3 regions of the Mesorhizobium sp. 113-3-9 genome follow, and region 2 is predicted to be linked to each of the others. Evidence: riboswitches for the same ligand, from Rfam matches in the RefSeq annotation. Region 2 holds a riboswitch; each other region holds the start of a gene.
The links. A riboswitch is a leader RNA that binds a small molecule or an ion and turns the genes downstream of it on or off. The one in region 2 is predicted to bind thiamine pyrophosphate.
Positions count from the first base shown of each region.

Region 1: linked by a shared signal. The riboswitch ahead of thiC (phosphomethylpyrimidine synthase ThiC) and the one ahead of thiB (thiamine ABC transporter substrate binding subunit) in region 2 are both predicted to bind thiamine pyrophosphate.
Region 3: linked by a shared signal. The riboswitch ahead of MesoLj_RS17295 (Ykof family thiamine-binding protein) and the one ahead of thiB (thiamine ABC transporter substrate binding subunit) in region 2 are both predicted to bind thiamine pyrophosphate.

Region 1 is NZ_AP023246.1:7,386,321-7,389,589, reverse strand. It holds gene thiC (phosphomethylpyrimidine synthase ThiC) at 1-1,801, opposite strand, end outside; TPP riboswitch at 1,905-2,021, opposite strand; gene queE (7-carboxy-7-deazaguanine synthase QueE) at 2,303-3,040, opposite strand; gene queD (6-carboxytetrahydropterin synthase QueD) at 3,037-3,269, opposite strand, start outside.
Region 2 is NZ_AP023246.1:1,512,809-1,516,077, forward strand. It holds gene MesoLj_RS07310 (ABC-F family ATP-binding cassette domain-containing protein) at 1-445, opposite strand, end outside; gene MesoLj_RS07315 (thiamine diphosphokinase) at 447-1,106, opposite strand; TPP riboswitch at 1,194-1,309, shown strand; gene thiB (thiamine ABC transporter substrate binding subunit) at 1,353-2,351, shown strand; gene thiP (thiamine/thiamine pyrophosphate ABC transporter permease) at 2,589-3,269, shown strand, end outside.
Region 3 is NZ_AP023246.1:3,547,056-3,550,324, forward strand. It holds gene MesoLj_RS17285 (formyltransferase family protein) at 172-960, shown strand; gene MesoLj_RS17290 (hypothetical protein) at 1,085-1,393, opposite strand; TPP riboswitch at 1,589-1,702, shown strand; gene MesoLj_RS17295 (Ykof family thiamine-binding protein) at 1,693-2,301, shown strand; gene MesoLj_RS17300 (ABC transporter permease) at 2,337-3,155, shown strand; gene MesoLj_RS17305 (ABC transporter ATP-binding protein) at 3,152-3,269, shown strand, end outside.

The sequences.
Region 1 (3,269 bases), 1.7 Mb from region 2:
TGCCGGTCTCGTCCGCCGGCACGTAGAGATCGCCGCCCTCGCGGTATTTCGCCGCCATCGCCGCCATGCCCTCCTTCTGCGCTTCGGCACGAATGTCGTGGGAAATCCGCATCGAGCAGAATTTCGGCCCGCACATCGAGCAGAAATGCGCCAGCTTGTGCGCTTCCTTGGGCAAGGTCTGGTCGTGGAAGGACCGCGCTGTTTCGGGATCGAGCGACAGGTTGAACTGGTCCTCCCAGCGGAACTCGAAGCGCGCGCGGGAAAGGGCGTCATCCCTGACTTTCGCCGCCGGATGCCCCTTCCCTAGGTCGGCGGCGTGTGCTGCGATCTTGTAGGTGATCACGCCAATCTTGACGTCGTTGCGATCGGGAAGGCCGAGATGTTCCTTCGGTGTGACGTAGCAGAGCATGGCGGTGCCGAACCAGCCGATCATGGCGGCGCCGATACCTGAGGTGATGTGGTCGTAACCCGGCGCGATGTCGGTCGTCAGCGGTCCAAGCGTATAGAAAGGCGCCTCGCCGCAGACGGCGAGTTGCTTGTCCATGTTCTCCTTGATCTTGTGCATCGGCACGTGGCCGGGCCCCTCGATCATCACCTGGCAATCCTTGGCCCAGGCGATCTTCGTCAGCTCGCCGAGCGTTTCCAGCTCGGCGAATTGCGCCGCGTCGTTGGCGTCGGCGATCGAGCCGGGACGAAGGCCGTCGCCGAGCGAAAAGGACACGTCATAGGCGCGGCAGATGTCGCAGATTTCGGCGAAATGCTCGTAAAGGAAGCTCTCCCGGTGATGGTGCAGGCACCATTTGGCCATGATCGACCCGCCGCGCGACACGATACCCGTGACCCGGTCGACCGTCAGCGGGATGTAGTGCAGCCGCACGCCTGCGTGGATGGTGAAATAGTCGACGCCCTGTTCGGCCTGTTCGATCAGCGTGTCGCGGTAGACCTCCCAGCTCAGATCCTCGGCGATGCCGTTGACCTTTTCGAGCGCCTGATAGAGAGGCACCGTGCCGATCGGCACCGGCGCATTGCGCACGATCCATTCGCGGATGTTGTGGATGTTGCGGCCGGTCGAGAGGTCCATCACCGTATCGGCGCCCCAGCGGATCGCCCAGACCATCTTTTCGACCTCCTCGGCCATCGAGGAGGTGACCGCCGAGTTGCCGATATTGGCGTTGATCTTGACCAGGAAATTGCGGCCGATGATCATCGGCTCGCTCTCGGGATGATTGATGTTGGCGGGAATGATTGCGCGCCCGCGAGCCACCTCGTCACGCACGAATTCCGGCGTGACGAGGTCGGGGATCGATGCGCCGAAGGCTTCGCCGTCGCGTTGCAGCGTGCCGCGCAGCATCTCGCGGCCGAGGTTCTCGCGGATGGCGACGAACTCCATTTCAGGCGTGATGATGCCGGCGCGGGCATAGGCAAGCTGCGTCACCGCCTTACCTGACCTGGCCCTGAGCGGCCGATTGCGAATGGGAAATTCCGGCGTCAGGCGCTCACCCACCGCGAATCCATTGTCTTCCGGCCGGACATGGCGGCCGTCATAGGCTTCGACATCGCCGCGCGCGGTAATCCATTCATGGCGAAGCCGGGCGAGGCCCTTTTCAATGCTGGTTTCGACTGTCGGGTCGGTATAGGGGCCTGATGGATCGTAGACGATGACGGGCGGCTCGCCGGCCGTTGGATGAACGGAGATTTCGCGCATCGGCACCCTGATCTGCGGGTGGAGGACGCCGGATTTGTGGATTTTCCGCGAGGCGGGCAGTGGTCCCGTCGACACGGCGGGGGTGAGGGCATTCATCGTGAGGCTCCTTTGCTCATGCATTGGAGACCCAGTTCTGTGCCGGAAGGATGAAAAGACGCTTTGGTCGGCCTGCCGAAACAGGACCTCGGGCGTAAACTCCCGCAAAGCGCTTGCACCGTCCCTACGCCAGTATGAACTGGATCAGGTTCAACGGGTCACTGCGCCGCGAAAGCCAGCAGTATCTCAGCCCCTTGCCGGGACTCCCCTGGTGAATGCATCGAATTGAACGGCCCGTCGCTATTTTGTCAAGCGCATTCGTCCCGCAGCGGTGATCGGCAACCAAACAAACCCAGCGGAAAAGCATGGTAGTATCGAGAGCAAGTCACGCTCCAGAGGAGCGGTGAAGCGCCCCCAATAAGGCGAGCCCTCATGCGGATTTCGGTGCCTTTTCCAGCACGGTGTTTTCGGGGCTTTCCGGAACGACGCTGCTGCCGCCCAGTTGGGTGAGATTGCTATAGAGGTCTGTCTTGCTCGTCGTCGGCAATCCTTCCCCTTCGGCTAGACGCCCCGTTTGTTTCCCCAGAGCAGAACATGAAGCTGCGGCAGTACACGCGCCTCGAACCACCTGTCACGGGTCACTTTTTCAACCAGCCATTCCATGCGCCTCATCACACCGGCCATGTCGATGAACCCGTCTTCGTTGCCGGGACGCGGCGGCGTGTGATTGCCGGGCTGCAGATAGACGGGTAATTGCGGGTAGCGCGCCGCGGCGTCTTTGGCATAGGCATAGTCATCTTCGTCGAAGACGACGAGCTTGAGCGCCGTCTGCGGCTTATCCTGCGCCGCCTCTAAGCAGGCGTCGAACGCGGCCCAATCTGTCGTCATTTCACTTGAGGGCGGCTTGGGGCTGAGTACCAGCACGTCGAGATCCGCGAACCATTGCTTAGACACCGAACCTTGGGTTTCCAATGCAAAACGGTAGCCCTCACCATGCCCGCGGTCGATCAACTGGCCAAGCGGCTGGATGGCCGGATTGCCGCCCGACAGCGATACCATCACGGGCTGACCGCCGGAAAGTGCAATGACCTTTTGCCAAACCGCGTCGGAAGACATCATCTCCCAATCATGGCGGAAGCGACGGTCCACCGCATGCAGGCTGTCGCACCAGGAACAGCGATAATCGCACCCGCCGGTTCTTACGAACACCGTCGGCAAGCCGATCAGCACGCCTTCGCCCTGAATGGTCGGCCCAAAAATCTCGCTCACCCGGATTCCGGGATGCAACGCGCAAGTCATGGTCGGTATTCCGCCCAGGTTTTCGGCGTCTCGCTCACCCGCACGGCGGAGGTTTCGGGTAGCCGCACCTTGCACCAGTCGTAGAAGTGCCTGGCCAGACATTCCGCTGTGGCATGGTCATGCCCCAGCACGTCGTTAAGATGCCGATGGTCGAACGTCCCATCGATGTAGTGCTTGAACGCCGCCAGATCTTGGTAGTCGCGCACAAAGCCGTGTTCGTCCAGTTCGC
Region 2 (3,269 bases):
GGTTGGTCGGCTCATCAAGTAGCAGAATGTCGGGTTCCGGCGCCATGACGCGGGCCAGGGCGGCGCGCCTGGCCTCGCCACCCGAGAGGTCGCCCGGCCGCTCTTCGCCCGACAAGCCAAGATGCTCCATCAGATAGGAGGCGCGATAGGGATCGTCGGCAGGCCCGAGGCCCGCCTCGACATAGCCGCGAACGGTGGCGAAGCCCTCCATGTCGGGCATCTGTGGGAGGTAGCGGACCGTCGCCGAGGGTTGGCGGAAGACTTCGCCGTCCTGCGGCTCGATCAGGCCGGCGGCGATCTTGAGCAGCGTCGACTTGCCGGAGCCATTGCGGCCGACCAGCGCGATCTTGTCGCCGGCCGAAGCGGTCAAGGCGGCGCCGTCGAGCAGCGGCGTACCGCCGAAGGTCAGTTTTATCCCGTCGAGATTGAGAAGAGGCGGGGCCATGTCAGCTTTCGGGCAAAGGATAGGGATGGGCGAGCAGCAGCGCGCGGCCATGGCCGAGCGCGATTTCGAGGCGGCCCCCGGTCTTGTCGAACTTGACCTCGTTGGAGATGGTCAGTGATGAGCCGAAGGCCACCTCGACCTGATTCAGCGGCCATTTGGCACCGGCAACGGTCAGGCCGGCAAGTTCGGAAAAGCCGAGGATCGAAAACAGCGTGCCGTCGGCATAGTCGAACCCGGCCGTTCCCAACAGCAGCGGGACACCTTCCTGGGCACCGCTGGTCAGCAGCACCTCCGTTCCGGCCTCGGCTAGGCGCAGGGCGAGCGCCAGATGCAGGAAGGCATGGTCGGCGCGCTTGCCGCCGAACGCGCCCGCCAACACAAGGCGGGTCGCTCCGCGCTCAAGGGCTGCCGCGATCGCCAGTTCCCCGTCGGTCTTGTCTTTTTCCGCCGGGAAGGTCTGGCGTGGCACCGCGGCGAGGTCGGCGGGCAGGTCGGCCGGCACCGAATCGAAATCACCCACCCACAGTTCCGGCACAAGGCCGAGCAGCCTGGCATGGCCGATGCCGGCGTCGGCGGCGATCACGCGCGAGCCCTCGACCTGGCGGTCGAGCCGGGGCGTGCGGATGAGATCGCCGCCAAGCAGGATGGTGAATGTGCTCATATCCGGTGGCCTGTACCAGCCCGGCAGCGGAAACGGAAGGCGGCAAACTCCCACTTGCGTGGTTCCTCGGCCGGGCCTATGTGTCGAAACGCTCTAACGGGGTGCCGGCTGCGATCTTTCGCGGACCGGCTGAGAGGCAGTCTCGCCAACCCGCTGAACCTGATCCGGTTTGTACCGGCGGAGGGATTAGACGTTTCGGACAGTCCGACGCCTCAATTCCTTGTCACGCGAACGAAGGAGGCGCCGATGCGCACGCTTTTATACTCTCTTGTCTCAGCCATGGTTGTTGCGCTGTCGGGGCCGGCCTTGGCCAAGGACAAGCTCACCGTCTACACCTATGAGAGCTTTACCGCCGACTGGGGTCCAGGTCCCGTGGTGAAGAAGGAATTCGAGGCCGAATGCGGCTGCGATGTCGAGTTCGTCTCGGTTGCCGATGGCGTGGCGCTGCTCAACCGCGTCAAGCTCGAAGGCGCATCGACCAAGGCCGACATCGTGCTCGGCCTCGACACCAATCTCACCGCCGATGCCAAGGCCAGCGGGTTGTTCGCGCCGCATGGCGCGGTGAACGACGTTAATGTGCCGGGCGGCTGGAGCGACGATACTTTCGTTCCGTTCGACTACGGCTATTTCGCTGTCGTTTACGATACCGAGAAGCTGAAGACGCCGCCGAAGAGCTTGAAGGACCTGGTCGAAGGCAGCGCCGACGACAAGATCGTCATCCAGGATCCGCGCACCTCGACGCCGGGCCTCGGCCTGTTGCTGTGGGTGAAGTCGGTCTATGGCGACAAGGCGCCGGAGGCCTGGGCCAAGCTCAAGGCCAAGGTGCTGACCGTGACGCCCGGCTGGAGCGAGGCCTATGGCCTGTTCACCAAGGGCGAAGCGCCGATGGTGCTGTCCTATACGACGTCACCGGCCTACCACATGGTCGCCGAGAACACGCAGCGCTACCAGGCGGCTTCCTTCGAAGAGGGCGAATACCTGCAGATCGAGGTCGCCGGCATCACCACGACCGGAGCCAAGAATCCGCTGGCGGCAAAGTTCATCGCCTTCATGACCGGACCGAAATTCCAGGATGCGATCCCCGAGACCAACTGGATGTTCCCGGCCGGCAAGACCGACAAGCCGCTCAACCCGGCCTTCGACAAGCTTGTCAAGCCGACCAAGACCTTGCTGTTCAGCCCGGAAGAGGTCGCGGCCAACCGCAAGGCCTGGGTCGATGAATGGCTGGCGGTGATGAGCAAGTAGATTGGCCGTATGATCGAAAGATGATTGCTCTACGGCGCCCCCCTCTGTCCTACCGGACATCTCCCCCACAAGGGGGGAGATCGGATGCTATCGGTGATTTCGCCAATCGCCGACGCGGCGGGTATGAGCGAGGCGCGGAAACTGCCTATCTCCCCCCTCGTGGGGGAGATGTCCGGCAGGACAGAGGGGGGCGCGAAGGAACGCGACGCTCGCTAGAGGCATTCTGGGCGATCCAGCGTGCAACGCGCTGACTCCCGCATCACCGCCGGCATCATCGCGCTCGCCGCGATCACGCTGCTGATCGGTGGCGCGTTTGCCGGCTTGCTCATCGAAGGCGCCCATGATTTCTCGGGCGCCTGGGCGGCCTTCGATCCCTATCTCCTTCGCGTCGTGCGCTTCACGCTCTGGCAGGCAATCCTTTCGACGCTGCTTTCGGTCATTCCGGCACTCTTCGTCGCACGCGCCCTGTCGCGGCATCCGCGCTTCTTTGGCCGCGCCTTCATCCTGCAGCTCTTTGCCGTGCCGCTGGCGCTGCCGGCGATCGTCGCGGCGCTCGGCATCCTGGCGCTCTACGGTCGCGCCGGCTACTTCGCCGGGCTGTTCAGCGCGATTGGCGGCAGGGGCTGGCCTGGCATTTACGGCCTGTCCGGCATTCTCGTCGCCCATGTCTTTTTCAATCTACCGCTCAGCGTGCGACTGTTGCTCGAGGCGCTGCAGACCATTCCCGCCGACCAGTGGCGGCTGGCGAGCCAGCTCGGCATGGGCGCGCGGCCGGCGTTCCGGCTGATCGAATGGCCGACGTTGCGCGCGGCTCTGCCTGGCGTCGCCGGGCTGGTCTTCATGCTCTGCATCACCTCCTTCACCATCGTGCTGACACTCGGCGGCGGGCCGGCCGCCACGACGCTGGAGGTCGGCATC
Region 3 (3,269 bases), 2.0 Mb from region 2:
CAAGACCGGCTTTCGGCCGTGTTCATACTCGACGTCAACCACTATACCGGGCCGCTGCTGGCAGGGTGGCTTGAAGCAGGCCATCACATCGGTGCGATTGTTGTGCCGGGGTTGCGTCGGCGCCCAAAGCACTTCAGCACAGGCAATTTACGCCGAAGACTGAAACGCAGATTGCTGCTCAGACGCTATATCGGCGACACGCCGGCAAGACTGATCGAATTCGGGCGACCTTATGATTGGGACACGCTCGGCAAGCAATTGTCGCAGGTCGAGGCCGCTGTGTTGATCTGCTATGCTTTCCCCACATTGGTCCCGCCGCAATTGCTGAGCATCTTTCCCAAGGGCGGGCTCAATCTTCACCCGGCGCTGCTGCCCAACTATCGGGGCCCGCATCCTCTCCACCGCCTGGCGGTGGACGGCCAGCATGCCGTTCATGGCGGTGTGACGCTGCATAAGATGTCCGCCGCCTTCGACGACGGCGACATCCTTGGGCAGGTGTCGTTTTCGGAAACAGACTGGGCGTCGCGGCGGGCCTTGATCGACGGCTTGGCAAGCGCGATGTGCACGCTGGTGAGCGAGGTGGCGCCGGCCTACTGCAAGGGCAGCCTTTCGGGGACACGGCAGCCGGCCGGCGATTTCATCTGGGCGCGGCTTGAATCTGCCCACACGATGATCTCGCCGGCCATGTCGATCGAGCATGTCGATCGGTTGTGGCACGTGCTGGGCAATATTCCAGGGATCTATCTCGATGTCGCCGGCCACAAGGTCAGGCTGGGGTTCCAGATCGAACGGCTAGGGTCGCCGACCGGACAAGTGCCGGTGGCACGATGGGGCACCGTGGAGTTCGATCTTGCCGATGGCAGGGTCCGGTATCTGGCCTATGGCCACCTGCTCAAACGGCTCTTGAAATTGCGCGACGCTTTCGCGCGCTCTCAAGTCAGAAGTCGGGTCCTGAAATAGCGGTCAGCGAGAAACGACTCGAGCAAGGGACTTGCCGAAAGCAGACCACCCCGTTCATCAAGACCGGTAAACGCGGAAAAGTCGCGGCGCTTGCGCTCCGCGACTTTCCTGGCTGCGATCGAAATTACTTGCCGCAGTTGTTGTCGTTCACCGTCGGTGCGGTTGCGTTGCCGTTGGCGTCGCTCTGCGCGCCCTGGGGATTGGTCGGGCAGTTCTTATCCGCATTGGAATTCATGTCGCCCGGCGCGGTGGTGGTGCTGTTGGTCGCCGCCGGATCAACCGTATTGGGTGAGGCCGGCGTGCTGGGGTCCACTGTGATTGACTGGCCGCTGCCGCCCGACCCGTCCGTGCCGTTTGCGCTATTGCTTTGCGCCATCGCGGATGTGGCAAGAGCAACGGTGAACGCCGAAGCTGCGAGGATTTTCATGAACATGGTTCTGTCTCCATTTCTGTGAACTCGTCGCGTTGCGACTGGTGGGTCAACCTCGCGGCTTGGCGAAGGTTCCCGATAAAATTCGCGCGGGGAGGACCCTCCGGCGTCCATCCCGTGATCAGATCTGGTGCAATGTTTTTGGCCCATTGCGCCGAAAAAACAGCTTCCCCTTCAGTTCGAATGGTGCTTTAACGCGTCCATCCACAGGGGTGCTCCGTACGGTCGGGGCTGAGACGGGGGCGGCAAGCCCACAGACCCTAGAAGCTGATCTGGGTAATACCAGCGGAGCGAGGCGGGCGATGTTTTCAGGCGCACAGATTTCCCTATATCCCATGGCTGACGATTTCGTCGGTGTCATCCTTGGTGCGCTCGGCGCACTCGATCCCTACCGGGACAGGCTCAGGATCGAGACCGACGACATTTCGACCTTGCTGGTCGGACCACCCGAGGTGTTGTTCCCGGCGCTGCGCGATCTGTTCGTGGCGGCGGCGCGGACCGGCAAGCATTGCGTGCTGTCGGCGGCCATTTCGCGCGGCTGCCCGGGTGAGCCGGACGATCCGATCTGCCGCTCCGACGCGTTTGGCGGACCTGTCGGGCCGCTCGGCCCACGCAAGGAAGCCGCCATCGCCGCGGTGCGCGATGCTGCTGCCACCGGCCAGCCGGCGGCGGCGCAATTCTCGCTCTATGTGATGGGCACCGGCGACCACATGGACGAGATCTATGGCTGCATCGATTTCCTGAAGCAGTCCGGAGTCTACGATCGCTCCAAGAACTTCTGCACCAAATTGCGCGGCGACACGGGCGCGATCTTTTCAGCACTGAACGAGGCCTTCTGCCGCTTCGGGCCGGGTGCCGGCCACGTAACCCTCGACGTCACGGTTTCGGCCAACAGCCCGTCGGCTGTCTAAGCCGGCCGCGCTTTCGCGCGACCCCGTCAAAGGTTATGCCCGTGGTCTCATCATCAGTGCCGCGCCCGCTCGCGGAGTCCCTTGCCAAGGCAGTACCCGCCGTCATCTCGGTCGGGTTGCTGCTCGTGGCGTGGCAACTCTACGCTACCTATTCCGGTATCAAGCCGACGATCCTGCCTGCGCCGTCACGCGTCTTCGAACAGGCGATGCTCAATCGCGGGGCGCTGGTCGACAACGCTATTCCGACCATCCGCGCCACGCTGATCGGCTTTGCCTGTTCGCTCAGTGCCGCCTTTCTGCTGTCCATGCTGGTCGATTTCTTCCAGCCGCTGCGGCGCGCGCTGTTTCCTGTCTTCATCATCAGCCAGACCTTGCCGCTGGTGGCGATCGCGCCGCTGGTGGTGCTGTGGTTCGGCTTCGGGCTGGCCCCGAAGATCATGCTGGTCGCGCTGGTCACCTTCTTTCCCATGCTGGTGGCTCTGGTGCAGGGCTACGAGGCGACCGAGACCGAGATCGGCCAGATGCTGCGCGCCATGGGAGCAGGGCGCTGGCGCGTCTTCTTGCTGGCGCGGCTGCCTTCGGCGCTGCCCTATTTCTTCGCGGGCCTGCGGATCTCCATCACCTATGCGGTGGTCGGCGCCATCTTCGCCGAATATGCGGGTGCGGCGAAAGGGCTGGGCATCTACATGCTCAACGCCAAGAACAATTTCCGCCCCGACCTTGTGCTGGCCGCCGTCGGTGTCAGCGCCGCGCTGACGCTTGTCCTGTTCGGGCTGACGGCGCTCTTGCAGCGCTTTGCCATGCCCTGGGAACGGGCCGGTCGGCAGCCGGCGGGGAAGGGCGCGCGGAGATGAGCCGGCTCGAATTGCGGCATGTGCGCAAGGCATTCGGTGGGCTCGACGTGCTCGCCGATATTTCGCTCAGCGTTGGCGCCGGCGAATTCGTCTCCATCCTTGGGCCTTCGGGTG